Regions from separate parts of the Colwellia sp. MB3u-8 genome, predicted to be linked through region 1. Evidence: predicted binding sites of a transcription regulator. Region 1 holds the regulator's gene; each other region holds the start of a gene.
The links. The regulator FNR, encoded in region 1, switches genes on or off when oxygen is low (the NO sensors DNR and NnrR bind a similar motif). The targets are predictions, from matches to a motif close to TTGATCTAGATCAA.

Region 2: H4J54_RS03110 (DnaJ C-terminal domain-containing protein) is a predicted target of FNR. The motif match lies at 3,248-3,261, and genes of this name have one in related genera.
Region 3: H4J54_RS17115 (FeoA family protein) is a predicted target of FNR. The motif match lies at 3,966-3,979, and genes of this name have one in related genera.

The regions. Positions count from the first base shown of each region.
Region 1 covers NZ_JACGVA010000038.1:16,769-24,697, reverse strand. The annotation lists gene H4J54_RS03980 (DUF1415 domain-containing protein) at 1-260, shown strand, start outside; gene H4J54_RS03975 (hypothetical protein) at 496-1,284, shown strand; gene H4J54_RS03970 (glucosaminidase domain-containing protein) at 1,341-2,198, shown strand; gene uspE (universal stress protein UspE) at 2,794-3,726, opposite strand; gene fnr (fumarate/nitrate reduction transcriptional regulator Fnr) at 3,900-4,619, opposite strand; gene H4J54_RS03955 (sulfite exporter TauE/SafE family protein) at 4,699-5,361, opposite strand; gene ccoS (cbb3-type cytochrome oxidase assembly protein CcoS) at 5,358-5,612, opposite strand; gene H4J54_RS03945 (heavy metal translocating P-type ATPase) at 5,609-7,929, opposite strand, start outside.
Region 2 covers NZ_JACGVA010000037.1:166,117-174,045, forward strand. The annotation lists gene H4J54_RS03095 (zinc ribbon-containing protein) at 274-1,053, opposite strand; gene H4J54_RS03100 (hypothetical protein) at 1,400-1,861, opposite strand; gene H4J54_RS03105 (chaperone modulator CbpM) at 1,922-2,221, opposite strand; gene H4J54_RS03110 (DnaJ C-terminal domain-containing protein) at 2,227-3,171, opposite strand; gene H4J54_RS03115 (hypothetical protein) at 3,367-3,822, opposite strand; gene H4J54_RS03120 (hypothetical protein) at 3,987-4,130, opposite strand; gene H4J54_RS19650 (ATP-binding cassette domain-containing protein) at 4,419-4,526, opposite strand; gene H4J54_RS19340 (hypothetical protein) at 4,615-4,746, opposite strand; gene H4J54_RS03130 (hypothetical protein) at 4,977-5,177, opposite strand; gene H4J54_RS03135 (GNAT family N-acetyltransferase) at 5,477-6,004, shown strand; gene H4J54_RS03140 (acetate/propionate family kinase) at 6,010-7,197, opposite strand; gene H4J54_RS03145 (bifunctional enoyl-CoA hydratase/phosphate acetyltransferase) at 7,194-7,929, opposite strand, start outside.
Region 3 covers NZ_JACGVA010000073.1:45,152-53,080, reverse strand. The annotation lists gene rpe (ribulose-phosphate 3-epimerase) at 1-377, shown strand, start outside; gene trpS (tryptophan--tRNA ligase) at 438-1,442, shown strand; gene H4J54_RS17125 (FHA domain-containing protein) at 1,578-2,546, opposite strand; gene H4J54_RS17120 (serine protease) at 2,537-3,790, opposite strand; gene H4J54_RS17115 (FeoA family protein) at 4,210-4,440, shown strand; gene feoB (ferrous iron transport protein B) at 4,437-6,617, shown strand; gene H4J54_RS17105 (MmcQ/YjbR family DNA-binding protein) at 6,773-7,165, shown strand; gene H4J54_RS17100 (NrtA/SsuA/CpmA family ABC transporter substrate-binding protein) at 7,560-7,929, shown strand, end outside.

The DNA of each region.
Region 1 (7,929 bases):
ATAGTTTTGAAGGCATATTCCAAGTGGCTACCTTTCACCCTGAATATTGCTTTGCTGAGGCTGATTATGACGATGCGGGCAATTTTACCAATCGTTCTCCCTATCCTACCTTACATTTAATTCGTGAACACAGCATGGCAAAAGTGCTCAGTGTCTATAAAAACCCTGAGATTATTCCAGATAATAATATCGCTTTAGCCAAGAAAAAAGGCGCTCACTATTTTAAAACCTTGTTGATGAATATTAAAAACAATGCTTAACCTTTTATAAGGTTAAACACGGTTATCAGCAAGTCAGTTTTAAGGCATAGTTATCTCCTGTAAATTGGTATTTATGCAGTCAAGTTAACTGACTTACCCTATAACCTTGGTAAACTGGATAGGCTGAATGTTAATAACTTTTCTCTGCTTATTCACAGGCAGTGGTGAATTACGATATACTGGTAACAATTAAGACAAGCGTCAATGATACGCTTACTCATTAGGTAATATTTTTGTGGAAAAACTTCCTGTTGAAAACGTTGGTGGTAGTGTCGAAGAAGCTGTAAAAGGTGAATATAACCTTGATGTAGCAACTATATTGAAAGAAGGCTGGCAAATAACCTTAAAATCGCGCATGGCGATTAATTTGGGGCTGTTTACCTGTTTGATGATTGGCATGTTGGTTTCATTGTTAGTGAGCAGCCAGTTAGGTGGCATTGAAGTGGCCATTCAAGATCAAAGATCAGCGACTTTACTTAATATTATCGTTACCTTAGTGGTTTATCCTTTTATCGTCGGCGTTGAAATGATGGGTATTTTCCATTCAGTTGGCTTAAAAACACGACCAAAATTGGTTTTTGGCTTTTTAAAGCGAGGCAGTTGGGTTGCTGTTAGTGCCTTATTAACCTCAACTTTGGTTACCATCGGCTTAACATTATTTTACTTGCCTGGCATATTTTTGGCGGTAGCCTTGTCACTTGCGTTGCCTTTGGTGGTAGAAAAAAAAATGTCACCTATAAAAGCCATTTCAATAAGCATTCAAGCTACGCGTTTTCAATGGTTTAAAATTTTCGCCATTTATTTGATACTGTCTTTGGCTGTACTGATATCAGCTTTACCTGTTGTAATGGCGGGTGAATCTGAACTTAGCTTTATCGCTATAGCATTTTTCCTATTTTGTTTAGCTTATATAGTGCCGTTGTTTTATAACGTAAAGGGAATTTTATACCGAGAAATTTTTGGTTTACAGATGGAAATAGCCGCTGATCAAACCAAGACAATAAATGACACCTTTTCGGCCTGATTACCGTATTTTTTCAGCAAATCAGACTAAAGATAATGGAATAAGGAGCTATTAGCTTGACGATATTTAATAAGCAAAACTTTTTAGGGTTTATTTTTTTAGTTTTGCTGAGTGTAGGGTTAATCGCACCATTTACCTTCTTACCTTTGCCTCAGAGTATACCGACTGAAGAGCCGGTGTCGGTGATACCGAAAACGAAAACGGTTAAGAAGGTCATTAAAATAGTTGAGCAACCGTTACACAAGGTCATTTTACCCGACTTCGCTAAAATTCGTGATGTAAAAGAAAAGAAACGTCGTTTTTTTGCTTTTATTAAACCCGCAGTACAGGCAGAGAATAAAAAAATACTTATTTTGCGTGCCGAAGTGGCACGCTTAATTGCGCAATTAACCTTAGAACAGCCCTTTAGTGCGGAAGAATACACTTTAGTAAGCAGTTTGAGCAAAAAATATAAAGTCAGTGAAAAGTTTTCTCTATTACGACAATTATATGAATTACAGCTTAAAATTGACATTATTCCACTAGCACTTGTTTTAGTGCAAGCGGCCAATGAATCTGCTTGGGGAACCTCTCGCTTTGCTCGAATAGGTTTAAACTTTTTTGGCGTCTGGTGTTATAGGAAAGGTTGTGGCATGGTGCCGGGTAGTCGTAATACCGGTGCTAAGCATGAAGTCGCCGCTTATAGCTCTATTAGTTTAGGTATCGCACGTTATTTACACAATATTAATACTAACGGCGCCTATACGGTATTTAGATCGATTAGAGGCCAATTACGCGATCAAAACCAACCACTAGCGCCAGAAATTCTTGCAACAGGATTAATGCGTTACTCTGAACGTGGGATAGATTACGTGTTGGAATTAACTGATATGATCCGCCATAATCGACATTACTTCGCGTTATATAATAAATAAGCGATAATAAATAAGCGCTATGTCAATGTGCTATTCCTAATTTATTTATAAAAATAAATTTATAAATAAATTCAAATGTACGTCGATTAAAAATTTGCGCTTGAATTGCCTTTAAAAAGTAGACCGTCCTCAGTTTTTTATCAGCAAAAGTAATAACCTCTAAATTAACTGCTGCCTTATTATAATGCCATCACAGGTAACCGTTTGGTATTATTTACCTTGAGGACATTATCGTCATATACTTTTCGCTCTCGGCTGTTAAAGCTTCAGTAATAGTGTGTTTGGCTTGAAGAAAGGGTCGATTTTGCATCAGAGCTCTTGGTAAATCCCTAATACCAATCTCACTAATTATCTGATCATTTTTACTGGTTAAAATAACCTACTACTGCGTTATTTATTTAATAATTAGAACCACTAGTTATTAAATAAATGCCTTATATTTGGCCATTTTTCCTGCGTATAAAGTAGACCACCTAATTAATGAAATGGGTATAATAAATTTCAGCGCATAAGCTAGTTTAAGTTATTAAACAAGAAAAGTTGAACTAGGCGTTTAATGACCCAATTCAACTTTATTTAGGGATGTTTGCTGATATTAATCAACATCAAGTGGTGAAATGTAACCATCGGGTTTTAATGCTAATACATCACAATTAAGCCTATCAATAACATGCTCTGCGGTGTTACCAATTAACGCTGCCGATAAACCGGTACGGCCAATAGTACCCAGAATGACTAATTCGGCATCTAATTCAGCCGCTATGCTTTGAATGATATCTTCCGGTAAACCTTCTTTAATATGGGTGTTTTCCGGCGCAATATTAAAGGCAGTTGCATGTGCTAACATCGCTTTTTGATGATGTTTTAACATCGAGCGATTATAATCGCTGGCATTAAACTCTGGGATTTCTATGGCGATATTAACTGGCGTACCCGGGAATGAGTTAACTAGGTGTAGATTAGCTTTCATGACTTGGGTCAGCTGTTTAGCTTCTGCTGTGATTTTGTTATTAAGTGCTTTATGTTCTTCCTCTTCACTACCAATGTTTAACGCCGCAAGAATATTACCGTTATCAGGCCACAAATGCTCTTTCACGAGTAAAACAGGACAAGGACATTTACGCAGAATATGCCAATCGGTAGGAGTAAATATGACAGATTTAAATTTGTCGTGTTGATGAGTACCTTTAATGACAATGTCATAACCATTATCGAGTACTTGAGCAATAATTTGCTCAAAGGGACGGTTATGCCATATAACCCGACAATCGATAGAAATTCCGCTTAAATCAAGGTCAGCGAGTAAAGACTCTAGCCATTGAGTGCGATCATTAATAACTGATTTTCGCATGGCTTCACGCTCATCACTTGACAGCATGGTGGTCATTTCATAAGAAAAATCATAGATGGTCAAAAATGCGGTAATGCTAGCACCTGTTTTACGCGCTAATTCTATCGCCCGGTTTACCGCTTTTTGCTCTTCTGTTGTTGGGTCAACAATCGCGAGTATTTTTTGATACTTTTCCATAGCTAATTCCTTTATCAATTGTCTACTAGTGTTATAACAATAGTCTACTTTCAAGCAACAATAGTTGTTTTAAATCACATTATTATGCTGTCGACGATAAATAATATTTCACGCTAAGCATAGCGTGAAATACCTTAATAAGGCAATGTAGAAAAGCTGGTGTTAGCGTTACATTAAAGTGCGGCGCATTCGTTTAATTTATCGAAACTTAGAATCGTAATGAGTTTACCATCAACTGTAATTAAACCATTTTTATGAAAGCGGTTAAGCAAGCGGCTGATAGTCTCAACCGTTAAACCAATATAGTTACCAATATCACTGCGGGTCATAGATAAACGAAATTCAGATGGAGATAATCCACGGGCATGGTAACGAATACTTAAGGTACTGATAAATGTTGCTAGTCGTTGCTCGGCATTTTTACGATTAAGTAATGTTAGCATTTCTTGATCTTCACGGATCTCAGTACTCATCATACGCAAAATTTGTTTTTTTAATTTTGGCATGCTGTTCGATAAATGATCGAGCGTATTGTAAGGGATCTCACAAACCATTGAGGTTTCTAGCGCTTTAGCGAAACTTGGATGCTGAGCATCGGCAATAGCATCAAAGCCAAGTAAATCACCCGCTAAATGAAAGCCAGTAATTTGTTCTTCACCGTGTTTATTAATGGTGTAGGTCTTAAATGTGCCCGAACGGATGGCGTAAAGCGCATGCATAGGTTGACCGTCGTTAAATATTTGCTCGCCTTTATGGATCGGCAGCTTACGGTCGATAATATTATCTAACGTTTCTAACTCTTTATCATTGAGAGAAAAAGGTAAACATAATTCACTAAGACTACAGTTTTGGCAGTGAATATGTTGATGAACAGTGCATGATTTATAACTCATAAGATCCTTTAAAATTTGTCATGATGTTGTCATGATGTTTCCATGATTTTTTATATATATAAGGTCTATATCAGACACGTTATATATATAAAACGAGTATAGTATAGATGCCGTATGAAATCACTAGGCTGGCTGCCGTCTTTCTAAATAGTGTATGACTCAATAATGATTTAATACTTATGGTGCCCAGTGATACTGAAAGTAAGGCAGGTAAGGTGCCTAGTCCAAAGAAAAACATAATCAAGGCACCATCAAGGGGATCGGCACTAGCCAATGCCCAAGTTAGTGTAGAATATACCAAGCCACAAGGTAACCAGCCCCATAGTGCGCCTAAAGCGAAAGCACTTTGTACGTTTTTAATGGGAATAAATTTTTTAGTCTGTGGTGCTATGTACCGCCAAATACTTTTGCCTAAATGTTCGACGCGGCTTAACCACATAAACCACTGGCCTAAATATAAACCTAACAAGATAAGAAAAACACCCGCGATAGTTTTTAACAGTGAAACAGGTACACCGATATTTTTGGTCGCCATTGAGCTGGTGAATGCGACAAGAGCGCCAATAAGACTATAAGAGGCGATACGACCAAAGTTATAGGCCAATATAATTGCGTATTTTTTATGCCGAGAGGTATCAGAAATCGCCGTCGTCAACATGGTGCTGATACCACCACACATTACTATACAATGGCCTGAGCCTAATAATCCGATGACAAATGCGGAGAAATAATCAAGGCTCATAGACTATTTTTTTTGACCTGTGGGTCTGCTGGCTCTTGTGAGGTGTTTGTTTTGTCTATCTGTTTTTTTATTGGCGCAGCATTATTGCTTTGATGAATGCTTTGTTTATCATTATCATCTTCAAATAAAATGCTCATGCCTTGCTTTTCTAAATCATCAAATTGCTCAGTTTTTACCGCCCAAAAAAAGAGATAAATACCAATAGCGGTAAGTAAAATAGCAATGGGAATTAATACGTATATCACACTCATTTTTTTAATAACCTTAAAGAATTACTTACCACTAGTATTGAACTGGCCGACATACCAATGACTGCCATATATGGCGCTATATAGCCCATAACCGCTAATGGCAATACAATGGCATTATAACTAAAAGCCCAAAGGTAATTTTGCTTTATAATTCGCGCAGTACTTAAGGATACCTGTCGCAGTGTTTGCACACCTTTGAGTTTATTGTTCAGTAATATCACATCCGCACCGCTTTTAGCAATATCAGTACCACTACCCATGGCAATGGACAAATGCGCCGCACCCAATACAGGGGTATCGTTGACGCCATCACCTATCATAGCTACAGCATGTGAAGCTTGCTGTAGTTTAATCGCGTTGACTTTGTCTTGTGCAGATAAATCTGCTTGCACGCTATTAAGGTGCAGTTTTGCTTGTAATTTATCACAGCCTTGTTGATGATCACCCGATAACATGACAGTTTTAATGTTTTCATGATGTAAAAAATCAATTAAGGCTTTAGCATCTTCACGCAGGCCATCATGTAAATAAAATTCAGCCACTAAGTTATCATCTTGCATTAATACGCACTGCGCACTGTGCGCACTGTGCGCACTGTTGTCATTATTACTGAGTAGCCATGAGTTTTTACCAATTCTGTAATACTGGTGATTAACCTCACCAGAAATACCAGCACCTGGCGCAACCACCACTTGAGTTGTTGTTTGGCTAAAATCACGAAACTGGCTAAAGGCTTTTGCTAGGGGGTGAGCAGAGTGTGCCTCTAACGCCGCCGCAATAGCCAACACTTGTTGTTGTCCATCTGGAGCATTTTTATCTGCAAATGCGCCATAAGTTTTGACTGCGGTAATGGTAAATTCACCCGTTGTTAAGGTGCCGGTTTTATCAAAAGCCATCACCTCAATTTCAGGCATAGTTTCTAGCACATGTGCTGATTTAATCATGATCCCTTCACGGTTAAGGCGAGTGGTTGCACAAGTTAATGCCGTAGGTGTTGCTAATGACAGAGCACAGGGACAAGTTACCACTAGAACAGACAAGGTGATCCAAAACGCTTCTGCTGGTTGATGTTGAGACCAATATATTGCGGTAGCAATGGCAACAACTAGGATAAGAGCCACAAAATATTGGGCAATTTTATCTGACAATTGCGCCAATTTAGGTTTATGGCTTTGGGCACTTTCACTTAAGCGAATTAATTGGCTTAAAAATGATTCTTGGTTACTGTGGTTAACTTTTGCTGTTAAGTTACCATCACCATTTATGGTGCCGGCATAAAGATTATCTAGCGTGGTTTTATGCAACGGCAGTTGTTCACCAGAGAGCATGGCTTCATTGATTTGGCTAGTGCCCGTTATTATTTCGCAATCTGCGGGTATGGTTTCACCGGGTTTTATTAAAATAATATCATCCGCTTTTAAATGTGTTGCTGAGATAAAGCTTTCAATGCCCTGTTCAATTTTAGTGGCGGTCATCGGCATTAATTTTAATAAATTTGCCGAGATGTCAGCAGCGCGGCTGCGGGCCCTAAACTCTAGAAATTTACCAATTAGTAATAAAAAGGTAAACATGGAAACAGACTCGAAATACACTTCACCTTGCTGGGTAAATGTAGCCCAAACGCTAGCAAGAAAAGCCAGGCTAATCGCAATAGAGACAGGTACATCCATTGAAAGTTGTCGCGCTTTCAAGGCAAAAAAAGCACTTTTATAAAACGGAAAGGCGCCATAGCTAACAATGGGTAGGGTTAAGAAAAGGCTGGCCCAGCGCAAATACTGTACATTGTACTCAGCCATATCGGCAAAAGCACCAAAGTATAAACCAAACGCTATCATCATGACTTGCATCATTAAAATGCCTGAAATGCCTAAGCGTTTAATAAAGTTTTTTGCTTGTTTTTTATTGGCCTTTTCAGCTGTACTGGCTTTAAAGGGAAGGGCGTGATAGCCAATTTTATCAATTAAACTCAGTATCTCACTGAGTTTAACTTGGCTCTCTTGCCACTGGACTGTTGCCCTTTGTGTCGTGGCGTTAACATTAATTTTATTAATGCCATCAAGTTTTCTGATTTGCATTTCTATTAACCAAGCACATGCTGAGCAACTTATACCTTCAATGGTTAATATAGTTTCTTTAAAACCATCATGATAATAAGCAAACTCGTTTTGTAAGCTTTCATCATCAAGCACTTTATTGCGTTGCAGTTGTTCAGGTATTAATACTTCGCCTTTTTGTGCTGGCGCACTGCGAAAACGGTAATAGTCAGTTAAATTGTTGTCGACAATAGTTTGTGCTACCGCTTGGCAACCTATGCAGC
Region 2 (7,929 bases), on a different contig from region 1:
CTACAAAATTTTGCAAAAATAGGCAGAAAACCTAAGGCTAACGTTTTAGAGCTAGATGTTGAGTAAATTAATAACTAGTCTAAAAAGTCTATGGCATAGATTATTATGTTGGCAAAAAAACCTGTGTAGTAATGCGCCATTGATATGCTGTATCTTGAGGGTCAAGAAAATGGAGCATGCTGAATCGACACGACTAAAAAACGTGCTTCAGCGCTATAATATCTTTGTGTATTAGGGATATATTTACCCGCCTAGTTCATGGTAATTTCATCTTTAGTCTGCTTTATGTATTTCTTTATAAAGCATATTGATCATCGCCATTATTTTAAAATGATGAGTTTTTAATTTATGATGTAATGCTTGTTGTTGTGTGTGTACCTTCCGCTCGTGTTGATGCATTGGGGCTGTGTTTGTCTCCTTGGCTTTACTCGCGTTACTGAAATTATCTTCAGCATTTTTCATGATTTTTTCGTGTTCATGAGCAACTTTAGCTTGAGCTTGAATGGCCTGAGTATGCTCCATCAATATTGATGTTTGTTGCTGCATGGTTTTTTCTATGGCTACTAGTTTAGTCAACGCTTTTTGCTGCTCTTTTGTCCAATACTTTATCTCATCTAGCCATAAAGCATGTTCAGAGTCCCATTGACTGTGTTCTTGGTGCGCCGCTAGATGATGCTCTGTGATGATAGTTTGTGCTTGTTCTCTAAGACTCTTGGTAAACGCCATTAACTCTACTGTATTTGAATTAGCGATACTTTGTAACTTGTCCCAAATTGAAGAATTTACAAAAGCCAGCTCCAACTTTATTTGCTCTTTATAGGCTTCACCTGCACCTTCGAAAGCTTCACCTAACATTCGAAAGTTATCTTTTAAGTCTTTGCTAGCTTGCTCAATTTTATCTTTACTAATTTCTTTGGCATCTTTGAGCTTCTCTTCTGCGGCATGAAAGGCCTGCTGCAAAGTTTTACCTTCTGTTATCACAAAGTCTTCGATGGCATCTACCATTGCTTTATAACTGACTTGTAATTCTGTTTTTTGCTCATTTTTTTTCATGGTGAGTTACCTTTAAAAATTGACTATAAATTAATATGATAATTACTCAAACCCGCGTTATATACTATTCGGTATTATACTTAATGAATTGTGGAAACTACTTAACGCGGTTAATGGACTTAGCCAAAAGGTATCTCTTGTTTAGTTACCGGCAGTCTACAAATAAAGGGGAGAGCTGATATCTAAACCTTAGTATCAAGTTTGAAGTGCAACAATTACAGCAAGACTGTCGGTATAACAGATTAATACAGTGAAAATAACGCGTGGCTATAATTGTTATGCAATGGCCAATGGTTATTTTCTCGTTTGATTTCCTATTGTCGTTAGGCTGATATCGGCAAAAGAATTATCGATTTATTTTGTGACAATTGGTACAGCCACCAGAAACTTTACCTGCAAAATAATAATTTGGCTCTTGCAGAGCGGCAGCGGATCTTGCTTGGTCAATTGCAGCGACAAAGTCTTGCATGTGATCTTGCATAAACGGGTGATTTCCTCCCGCCTCTCCTGTCATTAATTTAGCGGCAGTCCTTCCCATGTTTTGTAATGCTTTTAGTACTTGCTGGCGCTGGTCCTTCGCACCATCTTGAGTGGGTTCATAACCCTTAATCAGTGCTTTATCGAGTAATAGCATTTGCTGCGATAATCTAGCCATGTCAGATCTAAGCTCAGCGGGTTCAGTGTATTTAAAACCTGGAGGGTAGGTTATCTTACGCATAGACTCTGCAAATTTACTGCTGCAACCCGCTAGGGTTAAACTCATGGCAACGACAATGCCCGCAGACCAAAAAACGTTTGATTTATTCATAGTTATAAACTCCATTAACACTCAGTTATTGACTAATTTTATAGAGTGATTTAAATTAAACTAATCGATTCGGTTCAGTCTAGCTTTTAAAAGCTTATTTTCCTGTTCGAGCTTTTTTTTCTCTTTCATTAAATCTATGACTAAGCTAATGGCGACCCAGTCAATTAAAAGTTGTTGGTTCAATTTAATGGCTTTTTTGAGCCAATGAGCACTCTCCAAATCGAAAATCCATTCTGAATCTTGACTGTCTGATATAGGTGCAGCAATGCCGTATTCAACCATTTCTATTATGATGCATTTTTCAATTCCGGCTATTTCACACAATTCATTGACTGAAATATGTAAGCTTATATCTGTCATTTTGGCTAACTCCACTCTGTTCTGGGGTTATACTTTTCTACTTCAGCAAGTTGTTGCCATAACTGTTTTGTTTCATCGGTAGTTGATGGCGGAATTACAATTTTGATGACGGTAATCAGGTCACCCTGACCGGACTTACTATTGAGTCCTTTGCCTTTTACTCGTAGTTTCTGACCACTCTGGCAGTTAGCGGGAATGTTGAGCTTAACTTTGCCATCAAGTGTCGGTATTTCAAGTTTAATACCCAGCGCAGCTTCCCAAGGCGTCAGTGGCACGTTTAATAATAAGTTTGAGCCTTGTACATCAAATAATGGATGCGGCACCAATCTAATAATCAGATACAAATCCCCGTTTAACTTATGGTTACTGCCTGGTGCGCCTTGGCCTTTTAACCTTATGCGCTCACTATCTTTAACACCTTTAGGCACTTTCACATTAAGCGATTTCTTGATTTTGGTGAGTTGACCATTGGTGGATGCAGGGACATGATATTCAATGGGTTTAGTGACACCTGAAACACTTTCTTCTAAAAAAACTGGTAATTCCATTTCAAAATCTTGGCCTTTAAATAGATCCTCGCTATGAGCTTGTGAGTGTCTTCTAGACTTGGCTCGGTCAGCAAAAAAGGAATTAAAAAAGTCAGAAAAACCATCATTTTCGTTTGACTGATATTGATTGTTACCGCTCGAAGATTGCCAGTCGGGTGGTACATCAAAACCCTCTGATGAACCTGAGCCATAGCGTCTCATTTTATCGTACTCGGCTCTTCTTCCCTCATTTTTTAATACTTCGTAGGCTTCAGCTACTTCTTTAAACTTTTCTTCTGCCCCGGGCTCAGGGTTCTTATCAGGATGATATTTAACGGCCAACTTACGATAGACTGTTTTGATTTCCTTTAGATCAGCATTTTCAGCCAAGCCTAGAATCTTGTAGTAATCTTTAAATTTCATTGATTGACCGTGCCCCAAATTTTATTGACTTTATCTGGCTAGAAGCACCACTTTACGCTTTTTTGAAGGCGAAATTTTGATACAAATCAAGATAACGAATAGTTGTCAGTAGCAGGTATCGCTATTTTTCATGCTAAGGCAAAGTTATTGTGTATTGCCTCTTTAGAGAGAAAACTCGTGGCCTGCTCATGTATGCTAGATATCCATAAACCTATCAAAATTCATTGATATGCGTTTTTGTTTTTGCCATTGCATGTCAGCTAAGTTATTGAAAATGTCTTTGACCTTATGCTCGTCAACTTGCTCTGCTACTACTTGGTATACTGCTATGAGTTCATCACTCATTTTCATGGATAATTCTAAAATATCATCCATCGATTGTGTTGATGGATGGTTTTTGACTATTGGCAGTTTTAAAATTTCTTGATCATTGGCATATTGTAGCCAAGTATCTAAAACACCCGATGGCGTGTTTTTTTCATAATGGGCTAATGATTCAGCTAATTTTTTTTCTTCACTGATCATATATTCCAACAATAACTGTGTTCTTGGTATATTTTCATCTTTGGCTAATTTTTGATAAAAAACAACTAATTTCTGATGAAATTCTTTCGCATGTTTAAGTGCATCTCTGGCGCTTTCAAATCGCATAATGTTCTCTTTGGTTAAGCCTAGTTATGGTCTTTTTTATCATATAAGTGAGCTAATAAACTTTGATAGTGATCAAGTTTCTCACTGTTAGGCTTTATTTTGCTAAAAAAGGGCAAGAATACAAAACATTTAGGATAACGATAATAGGTACGTGCTTGACCTTGCTATGTCATGCTTTTTAAAGAACGTCCAAACATGGCAAGGCTGGCGATAAAAAATGCCGCACCAAGCGCAATAAGAATAATCAATTGTGGCCAGACTAAATTAATGCCGGCACCACGAAAAACTACGGCTTGAGAGAACTCCATATAGTGTCTTGAAGGTAATAACCAAAAGTGCAAATTGTGCCATGGTGTGTGCAATAGTCCCTAAAAACATACCGATGGCAGCAGCGGCAAAAAGGTAGGCAGAAGTGCCTAATAATGAGTGTGTTAATTCTCTGTGCTGCTTGAGCTGGGGCTAGGTGAAACCAACGCGCATGTAAGGTCATCTTTTGCGCTACGGTTAATTCGCCATACAATGAAAAAGCCTGTGACATAAAGCCAACGCGTTGTACGTGTTTGCATATCGTTTGCATTGACCGCTTTACCAAACATTTAGGCCTCACCACTGCTAACCGACAGCAAGCCTGTGAGCATTTTCATGATTGTAGTTTTACCACAACCATTTGAACCTAAGAAACCAAAAATCTCTCCGGCTTGTATTTCAAAACTGACATCATTTACTACGGTAAAGTCGCCAAAAAGTCAGGTTAAATTTTTAGCTATAATTGCAGGTGACGCGTTACTTTTTTTAAAGGGGGGGGATAATCAATTTACTATGGTTAGCCCTTTTTTCTTGCGGTAATAAACGCACAAATGCGCTTTCTAGATCTTTGGTATGGGTTTTAGCTTTTATTTCCTGTGGCGTACCGGTATCAAGCACAGGTCAGGCATCCATCGCAATTAACAAAACCTTCAGCTTCATCCATATAGGCGGTAGAGACTAATACACTCATGGTTGGGCGGTCGTACCCTGATAGACGCAATAAGTTGCCAAATGCCAGCAGAAATAGTTAACCTAATATCGTCAAACGCTAGCGTATTATGATAGCGATGAGTAACGCTTTGGATACGCGTTACCGTTTGCATTATTTTACTCACTTAATGTGTCCTCTACTGACGACTTTGTTCGGCAGGATTAATATCATCAGGTGATTTTTGTAAAAATACCGGCCAAGCAGAGGGTTGTTTCCCTTTACAAGCAGAGGGTTGTTTCCCTTTAGTTGCTGACAAGCGAATATAAGCAACCCCGCGCACGCCTGTATTAACTTGCTCAAGGTTGTGTTTATGCTTGTTATATCGAATCGGTGGCAACTAGCATATATTGGGGATGTCCGATATTTGAATGTGGCTTCCCCTTAGTGACTGTCCACTTGATCCCACTGGGCAGCTAAGTCATCACTGTAGATGTAAGAATCTTGTCTTAAATAAGAAATAATGCCTGCGTAATATAAGAAAAAAACAATAAAAATCATCAGTATAGGAAATCCCCATTGGTATAAGTACAAACCACAGTGTGTTAGAGGGAATTCCCCAATGGCTAAGTAAGAAAATTCTTCTATCATTACTTACAATCACCATAAACAATTAAGTTTGCATCAAGAGGATTTAGCATGACTGAAAAACTGACCAGCGATCATAAAAAAGTGACTATTGGCGATCTTGATATCACCATCCGGCCCATCACTCCTGAAGACAAGCACTTAGAAGCATCCTTTGTAAAAAAGCTATCAATGCAAACAAAATACGAACGCTTTTTTGAAGGTTTAAAAGAATTATCGCCTTCAATGTTGAACGTGCTGAGTAATATCGACTATGTAGATACCATGGCTTATATCGCGACTATTAACACTGAAGAAGGCGAAAAAGAAATTGGTATGTGTCGCTACGCCGCTGACAAAGTGCCAGGCGAAAGTGAAATGGCAATAACTGTTGCAGATGATTACCCCTATGAGGATATTGCAACTGTGTTATTGCATTCGTTGTTTGAGCATGCAAAGGCGAATAATATAAAACGTCTTTTTTCAATTGAACTCAGCAGTAATAATCGCATACGAAAATTAGCTAAACATCTGGGGATGTCTGCTAAAGTTCATCCAGAAGATACGACTTTGATCCTGTATTCATTGCTGTTGAAGTAAGGCGTTTAGCGACCCTTGAGTAATTCTTGGGTCGCTAGGGCGATAATAACTTCTTCGTTTGTTGGTATTACCAGCACCTTAACACTCGAGTCATCTTGGCTAATCACGCTTTTATGCTGACGGTTCTTACTTGCATCTAAAGTAACCCCAAGCCAAGTTAAGTGCTGACAAATTTGTGCGCGTATGGGGGCTGAATTTTCGCCAATACCGGCAGTAAACACAAGGGCATCAATGCCACTTATGGTGCTAACCAGAGCAGCAAGCTCGCGAGCGGCGCGATAACAAAACAAGTCAATGGCTTGTTTTGCCTGTGGGTCGTTACTTTGTTCTAGTACTTGCATGTTACTGCTAATACCCGAAACCCCCAGTAGTCCAGACTCTTTATAGAGCATGTGTTCTACGTCTTCTACACTCATTTTATAATGGCGTAAAAGGTGGATAACAACACCGGCATCAAGGCTTCCGCAACGTTGGCCCATCATTAGACCATCAAGCGCTGTAAAGCCCATAGTTGTTGCTACGCTTTGTCTTTGCTTTAAGGCGCACATACTCGCGCCGTTGCCTAGATGAGCGACAATAACGCGTCCATTGGCAAGTGTGCCCAAATATTGTGGCAAACAGCTGGCAATATACTGATAAGAAAGACCATGAAATCCATAACGAATAATGCCTTTATCGCTATATTCGCGCGGTAGGGCAAACAGTTGTGCAAGCGTGGCTTGTGTCGAATGAAAACTGGTATCAAAACAAGCGACTTGGGGTAACTCAGGGGCCCAATTAAAAATGGCTTCAATAGCGGCAAGGTTATGCCCTTGATGCAGTGGTGCCAGTGGGATCAGTTTTTTTAAGCGTTCAACCACACTAACCGTAAGTTTTGTTGGCGTTAAAAAGTCGCGACCACCATGTACTACACGATGACCAACAGCTTTAATTTTATAACCTTGGTTATGCTGATTAAGCCATTCAAGCAGCCACTGTATTAGCGCCTCATGTGTCGTTTGATCATTAAATGCAGTAAGGTCGTTGTCGGTTAAATCACTGCCTTTAGCGTCTACGGCATAAAGTCTCGGACTTTGACCAATATTGACGACTTTACCACTGAGTAAAGCCTGCGAATTAGGTATGGCAAAGCTATGAAGCGCAAACTTGATGCTCGACGACCCTGCGTTAATAACCAGTACCGCATCGTTCATAAAATAGTCTTCTTAGTATAATCGACATAGCGCTGGGCTAACACACAAGAGGCAAGTCGTGAAAGCGTTCCGTCGGCCCGACTGGTTAAAATTATGGGTACTGTAGCGCCAAGTACAATACCGGCAGATTCTGCACCCGCTAAATATATCAGTTGTTTAGCGATCATGTTGCCGGCTTCTAAGTCGGGTGCTACTAAAATGTCGGCGTCACCGGCAACCTCTGATACTAGCTCTTTAGCCGCCGCAGCAGATTTTGAAATAGCGTTGTCAAATGCCAAGGGTCCATCGATGATACCGCCCGTTATTTGCTTGCGATCAGCCATTTTGCATAATCCAGCGGCGTCTAGGGTTGAAAGTATTTTTGAATTAACCGTTTCAACCGCAGATAAAATCGCTACTTTAGGAAGGGTTATGCCTAAAGTATGCAGTAAATCGATAGCGTTTTGTACAATGTCACGCTTGGCGTTTAGATCGGGAGCAATATTGATGGCGGCATCGGTAATAAATAGTGGTTTATGGTAAGTGGGTACGTCTAATGCAAATATATGACTCATTCTGCGTTCAGTGCGTAAGCCCTTGCTCTTATGTAATATAGCTTGCATTAATTCATCGGTATGCAATTTACCTTTCATGATGGCATCAAGATTATTTTTTCGCACTTCTTCAACCGCAATTTCCGCTGCACCATGACTGTGTGGTGCATCAATCAATTTTATGCCAGCCAAACTGCAT
Region 3 (7,929 bases), on a different contig from region 1:
TTGATAGAACTTTGCAGTTGATTAAAGATCACGGCTGTAAAGCAGGTTTAGTGTTAAACCCAGCAACACCGCTGCATGTGTTAGATTTTGTCATGGATAAGCTCGACGTTATTTTATTAATGTCAGTGAATCCTGGTTTTGGTGGCCAATCTTTTATTCCTACCACCTTAGATAAGTTACGTTTAGTCCGTGAAAAAATTGCGGCCAGTGGTTACGACATCCGCTTGCAAGTTGACGGTGGTGTTAAAGCTGACAATATTGCTGAAATAGCCAAAGCCGGGGCTGACATGTTTGTTGCGGGCTCAGCTATTTTCTCCAAGCCAGATTACAAAGTCGCGATTGATGAAATGCGTGCAGAACTTGCAAAAGTAAAATAAAAAATATTGATTAAAACACGATTAAACCACATTACATTAAGAAAAATTGAAGGATAAAAAATGAGTAAACCTATTGTATTAAGCGGCTGTCAGCCATCTGGCGAGTTAACTATTGGTAATTACCTTGGCGCGTTAAAGCAATGGGTGGACATGCAAGATAGCCACGAATGTTATTACATGCTAGTTGATCAACATGCGATTACGGTGCGTCCTAAACCTGAAGATTTACGTAAAGCGACCTTAGATGGTTTAGCCTTGTATTTAGCTTGTGGCGTTGACCCAGAAAAAAGCACCATTTTTATTCAGTCGCATGTGCCAGAGCACGCGCAATTGAGTTGGGTATTAAATTGCTACACCCAAATGGGTGAGTTAAACCGCATGACGCAATACAAAGATAAGTCGGCAAAGTCTGAAGCTAATATGAACTCAGGTTTATTTACTTATCCGGTATTAATGGCGGCAGATATTTTATTGTACGGCGCGAACAAAGTGCCGGTTGGCGATGACCAAAAGCAACATTTAGAATTAGCCCGTGATATAGCGACTCGTTTTAATAATCTACACGGTGAAACCTTTAAAGTACCAGAACCTTATATTCCAGAATTTGGCGCCCGGGTGATGAGTTTATTAGAGCCCACTAAAAAAATGTCAAAGTCTGATACTAACCCGGGTAATTTTATTGGTTTATTAGAAGACACCAAGAAAATTACCAAGAAAATTAAACGTGCGGTAACTGACTCGGATGAGCAAGCGAATATCTATTTTGACATAGATGAAAAACCAGGTGTGTCAAACTTGTTATCACTTTTATCGTGCACAACCGGTAAATCAGTGGCTGAACTTGTCCCTGAATATGAAGATAAAATGTATGGTCATTTAAAAGGTGATGTAGCTGAAGCCGTGGTTGCTTTATTAGCGCCCATTCAAGCGCGTTATCATCAATTTCGTAATGACCAAGCTTATCTGGATGAAGTGATGCGCAAAGGTGCTGAAAAAGCCTCTGCGCGTGCGAGTAAATTACTTGCTGAGGTTTATCAGGCGGTTGGTTTTATTGCTAAGCCTTAATCTGTGCACTCCTCATGCTGACAAGTTAGTAAACTAGCGATTAAGTCAGTCATTAAGTCAGACATAAAAAAGCCGTCGTATTTACGACGGCTTTTTAGTTTTTATTTTCAATTCAGTCTTAAAGCTGAATGACCGTTATTCTTTATTATCCTCAGCGGCCTCTTTCGTTACTTTTTCAAATAACTTAGCACTGTCACTGACAAAGCTTTCAACATCACTGCTCGGTGTAAACAAAAAGGCTGGCGACATTATGGTGCTGTCAAACTGCGGCCGGGGATTAAAGTCGGGTTGTTTACTTAATTGGACGATAAAACTACCGCCAAATAACAACAATACCAAACATAAAGACACGAAACTTCTGCGTTTTAATGTCATATGAAAGCCGACGTAACAGTTGAGCCAAAACAAACAAAACGCTAGCAACAAAGGAATAATGGCCAGCAGCCATAACATTGAAGCGTTGCTTGAGGTATTAAAGTGCACAATGTTTTCAAAAATATCACTGAGCCACATTAAGTTGAAGAAGATATAGCTAATACCCATTTGGGTCCAAAAACGGCCATCGTGTTTGGTTAAATGCGACACTAAAGCAATACCTGCTGGCCATAAGGCAAAACCTAGCGTTAAGCCAATGGTGGGCACGAGTATTTGCGTTAAGCTAACTTCGTTAACATTGTTTAAATTAATGATCCAACCGCCAATAAAGGCAAATAAGGTCATGCTTAACGCCAGTACCATAGGGTGACGCGCTAAGTTAATTAAGCCTTCAAACGGGCTAATTGCTATGCTTTTTGAAACCGGATGGCTGGGGAAGACAAAACGAACTTGGCTTTTTCCAATGGTGATAATGTCGCCAGAGTGCACTTGGTGTTGAATAACGTTGTCTTTACTGTTTTCAAGATAACTGCCATTAATTGAACCTTGATCATTAACTAGCCAATGTTCACCATTAAAGTGTAGTTGCAGGTGATCAGCGCAAACGTGAGGGTCACTAATGATAATATCGTTATCGTAACCGCGGCCAATGCTAATGTTATTTGAGGCAAACTTGTGGCGGCTTAATAATTTATGGCCATGACTGATTTCTTCAATAATTATTTCCATGAAACCGACTCCATAAATTTAGCTAAAAAGGCTAATGAGGTTTCTTGAGCAACACCTGAAATCGTAAAATGGCTGAGCAATGCGTATTGTTCGTGATCTACCGAGATGGCAATGTAGAGCACATCGTAAAGTGCGGGGAAGTCTTTATAAGCGCGGGTACAAAATACCGCTTTATTCTTAATATTACTGCTGTTGGGCATAACAATGTCATGGTGGCATTGATATTCAGTGACATCATCTTTACCGGCTTTATTACCTGGCGCGGCCTGGTTTAACTGGCGTTCAAAAATATGGTAAAACTTAGTGCTACCAATTTTATCTGATTCCATATAGCGGTATTCCATTTCTAACGAACCGGTAAAAAAGTCAGAAGAAATGTAAGTGTTCTCATCTAGGTCACAATTAGCCACAGCTGCCATAATTTGTGCGTCGGTTTTATCTGAGTTGGATTCACCCCAACAACGTACAAAAGGTACGTCAATAGTTGGAATTAAGCCTCGTCCTAACGGTTTTAGTTGCCAATCACTGTTCAGTATTGTGGTGATTAACTTTTCTTGATTTTGCATAAGTTGTGCAGCCATTTGCTGCTCAATACTCTCTGGTGGGTTATTTTTATAGGCTAGATAAAGCTCAAGTAGTTTGTCGTGCGGCACTAAAAAGCCAATTTGATTACCCGATGTAGCGACATTAATACCAACAACTTCGGTATTTTTGTTAACCACTGGGCCGCCACTCATACCTGAGTTAACCGAGCCAGTAAAATGAATGCGGTCATTAAATGATTCATTTTTTAAACCATTATAAGTGCCAGGCACGACTATCATACCTAAATCATGCGGGTTGCCTAATGAATACAGTTCTTCACCTTTAGTCGGAGCTTGTTGGGCAAGCTGAAAAAAGGGCATTTCAGCCGTGACTTCACGTTGCACTATGGCTAGGTCATTAATGACATCAACACTTTTTAAGGTTAATGGGGCTTGGTTACCTTGGTTGTCTAAATATTCAATATTGTATTTATTGGGATGACGTGCAAAACCGGAAATAACATGATAATTAGTCGCAATAAGGCCACTGCTGCTAATTTGAAAACCCGAACCAATGGATGATTTTTCACCACTGGCTTTGTCAATTAAGCGAATTTGATAAAGTGATGGGGCCAGTTGTTTAAAAATTTCTTCGGCCTGCTCAGCTGCGAAACTTAATGTACTAAAGCACATAAGTAGCAGAGCAAAAATAGCTTTCATTGCATATCCTTTTGTATTATTACCTTGGGAACTGTTTGATATTTAGGCAAAGCAGAACTTGTCTGACTACCATTGTGCCAGTGTAATTAAATTTGTCATCTTTTATCCGACAATATGACTATTTTGCTTGCTGCAATGCACTAGTTTAACGGGATGAAAAAAAACATCATGCTTATTGTTCCAGATTAAGCACAAATACCGAAATATGTGTCGGTAAAATGTTCTCAATCACTATAGCAGGTTATTTTGATGGACAGCCAAATTGCCCTGGTGTGTTTTAACCAGCATAAGTGGCTAATAATTTAATGAAACGGGTATCAGATCAAGCTAACGTTAAAAGGTTTATTTAATATCTTGTTGTCAGCTACTAGTTTTAGTATGATTAAATGATAATTGTTATCATTTAGATGTAGGCTACTATGACCTTATACGAATTACCCCTTAATCAGCTAGCTCATATCAGTTATTTACCGGCAAACTTCGCGTTAAGTGCGCAGTTAATTGAACAGGGCTTCGCATTGAAAAGTGAAATATCATTAGCTCATAAAGCGCCTTTTAACGGTCCGCTTGCCTTTCATTTGCATGGCACAAAAATGTGTCTGCCAGCGACCATTGCCAAGCTAATTAACATTGAGTTATTAACTAAATGATCGAACAAAATATTGCACTGGTCGGTTTTGCTAATTCAGGCAAAAGCACACTTTTTAATGCGTTAGCGGAGGCAAAACAGAAAACAGGTAACTGGACAGGTGTCACGGTTGCCGCCAAACAGCAGCAATGTCAGCTAAATAAAAAACTGACATTACTGTCTGATTTACCTGGCATTAGCTCTTTAGCGCAGCGAAGTCAGCAAAGTAAAGATCTGTCGGTTACTCATGACTTTATTAAGCAAAACCCCATTGATTGTTTAATTAATGTGATTGACGCCACACAACTTAAGCGCCAGCTGTATTTAACTACACAGCTGCTTGAGCTTGGTTTACCTATGATAGTGGTGCTAAATAAATCAGATCGTAAAGAAGCCGCTAATATAGATTTGCAAAAACTGTCTGCTCAGTTAGGTTGCCCAGTAGTTACTGAAAATAGTGTTGGAAAACATGCGGGCAAAAAAATTACCGCCGCATTACAAAATATTCCTAGCCCGCGGGTCGCTGGGCATTTATTGACCCTACCCGAAGCATTAGCGGATTACTCAGGCATGCCACTTGAATTAGAACGCCAAGCTTGTGGCAAAACACCAGGCTGCCAATCAACCGATAAAAAGGCCATGGCGGTCATGCAAGCAAGGTATGACTTTATTTATCAACTGGTTGCTGACGTGGTTACGGCCCCAAGTAATAATGCTCAATTTAGTGACAAGTTAGACCGCTGGATGTTGCATCCGGTTTTAGGTGTACCGATTTTTTTAGTGATGATGTACTTGCTCTTCATGTTTGCGATTAATGTTGGCGGTGCTTTTATTGATTTTTTTGATATTTTAGCGGGTGCAATATTTGTTGATTATCCACAACACTTTTTAAGCGCTTTTAACTTACCCGCTTGGTTAAGCACTATTATAAGTGGTGTCGGTTTAGGTATTCAAACCGTAGCAACATTTATTCCTATTATAGCTAGTTTGTTTATTGGTTTGTCACTACTAGAAAGCAGTGGTTATTTAGCCCGAGCTGCATTTGTGGTTGATGCCGCGATGCAAAAAATTGGTTTACCGGGTAAAGCCTTTGTGCCATTAATTGTTGGTTTTGGTTGTACTGTGCCGGCGGTGATGGCAGCGCGTATTTTGGATAACGAAAGAGAAAGAATCACCACCATCATGATGTCGCCATTTATGTCTTGCGGTGCTAGATTACCGGTTTACGCCTTATTTGCCGCGGCTTTCTTTCCAGAATCAGGGCAAAACTTAGTATTCTTGTTGTACCTTATTGGCATTGCTGCCGCGGTATTGACTGGGCTGATGTTAAAGAAAACCATTTTAATGGGTAAAAACTCTATTAATATTATGGAATTACCTTTGTATGAATGGCCAAAATTGTCATATTTGCTTAAGCGGGTATGGCAACGTACACGCTCTTTTATTGTTGGCGCGGGTAAAACCATCATAGTGGTGGTCTGTGTTTTAAACTTCTTTAATTCTTTAGGCACAGACGGTGAATTTGGTCATCATGACACGCAAGACTCTTTGTTAAGCAAAAGTGCGCAGGTGCTGACACCCTTGCTTGCGCCCATGGGGGTTAAAGAAGATAACTGGCAAGCCAGTGTCGGTATTATAACTGGGCTATTTGCAAAAGAGGCGCTAGTGGCTACTTTTAATAGTTTATATTCACCGGTTTCACAAGCGCCAACAGCACCCGCTCCTATGCCGGTATTATGGCAGCAAGCGCTAGCGAGTATTAGCGATAATTTACAGGGCATAGCAGCAGATGATCCCTTAGGTACTGACATTGGTGATGTGTCTAGCGTAGCAGTTGCCGCACAAGCACAAGGCGTTGCACAAAGTACCATTACCATTATGCAAGCTGCTTTTGCGGGTAAAATTGGCGCATTTTGTTATTTGCTTTTTATTTTACTTTATACACCATGTGCGGCGGCAATGGGGGCAATTAAAAATGAAGTGGGTACACGTTGGGCAATGTTTGCTGCATTATGGAGTTTTACGTTAGCCTACTTATCGGCAGCAGGATGTTACCAACTTGCGGTGTTTTCATCACAACCTATTCACTCGTTCATCAGTATTATGGTGATCATGGCGGTATTTTTTAGCATATATTACGGTTTAAAACGCGCAGGTAAAAACATTCTGAGCATACCTACGTTGGTTTCTTATCGTTAACACTCAGGCCTTTAATTACCGTTAAGTCATCAATTTGACTGATATAGCAGCTGAAAATGCTATCTTTGAACCACACAGCGTTATTTATCTTGTCGAACATTACTAAACAGCTTAGGCTATATTGAATCTTAGTTGTAAAAAGCAGTATTGAAAATATGGATAACATACAAGCAAAGCGTTATTTACTGAATAAAACTGAAACTATTGAATATACTCCCTTTGGTCCTGATGTGAGTGTTTTTAAAGTAAAGCATAAAATGTTTGCGACATTATCGTTAGGCAAAGGTAATGAAAAAGGCACTAATGGTAAAATGGCAGGGTATTATTGCATTAACCTAAAATGTGACCCTGACGAAGCTATTATGTTACGTGATGTTTATGCTGCGGTTATACCAGGCTACCATATGAATAAAACGCAATGGAATACGGTCATTTTAGATGGCTCAATCCCACAAGGTGAAGTTGAACGCATGATTGATAATTCATATATGCTAGTCGTAAGTAAGATGACCAAGCAAGACCAGCAGTCGCTGCTAATGCCTTTATAAAATTAACATTAGCGCTAAAAAAGCATCAAACTGACGAATGGTGCTTGCTGACCTGAACTATTAAGCGGATTGGCTTAAATCTAGCTAAGACTAATACTATTAGTCTTGAATCTAAACCTAAACCTAAACCCAAACCTCAAACCTAAGCCCAAAATAGCAAACGCCATAGTATTGAACTTACAGACCTTGTCTGCAATAACTGATCCCTATTGAATTTTCAGACCATCTACTGAATCGTTAACCTTGGCACTAATATTATTTTTGTATTATTGAGTATCTCCACCGCAGGATTAATGTATATCACCTAAATGCTTTTATTTTAAACAAAGCTCAATACATATGTTGTATTTGTTGCTAAATTAAACTCAGGATACGATAAAATAACAGGCTGATAGTGTTGAATCTAAAATACCCCTGGGTATCTTCTATAACCGTACTCATTATTTTTGGGCTTGGGATATTGTCTTTTAATCTACAAAGTTTTTGGCATCAGGACAAATACTCGGTGCTTATTGCGGTTTCTAAAACACCCTTGTCTACGCCTTTTTATATTGCTAAAGCGATAAATGCTTTTGATGACACCTGCGTTAGGGTTAAATATGAGCAGGTAATAGGAGGTAAAGCCGCATTTGATCAGGTGATGAGTGGCACGGTTGATTTTGGCACAAGTTCTGATTCGGTGATTGCTTTTCAAAGTTTAACTACGCCATCATTTGTCACCCACGCCATGTTTGTCCAATCTGATAATGATGTGAAATTAATGA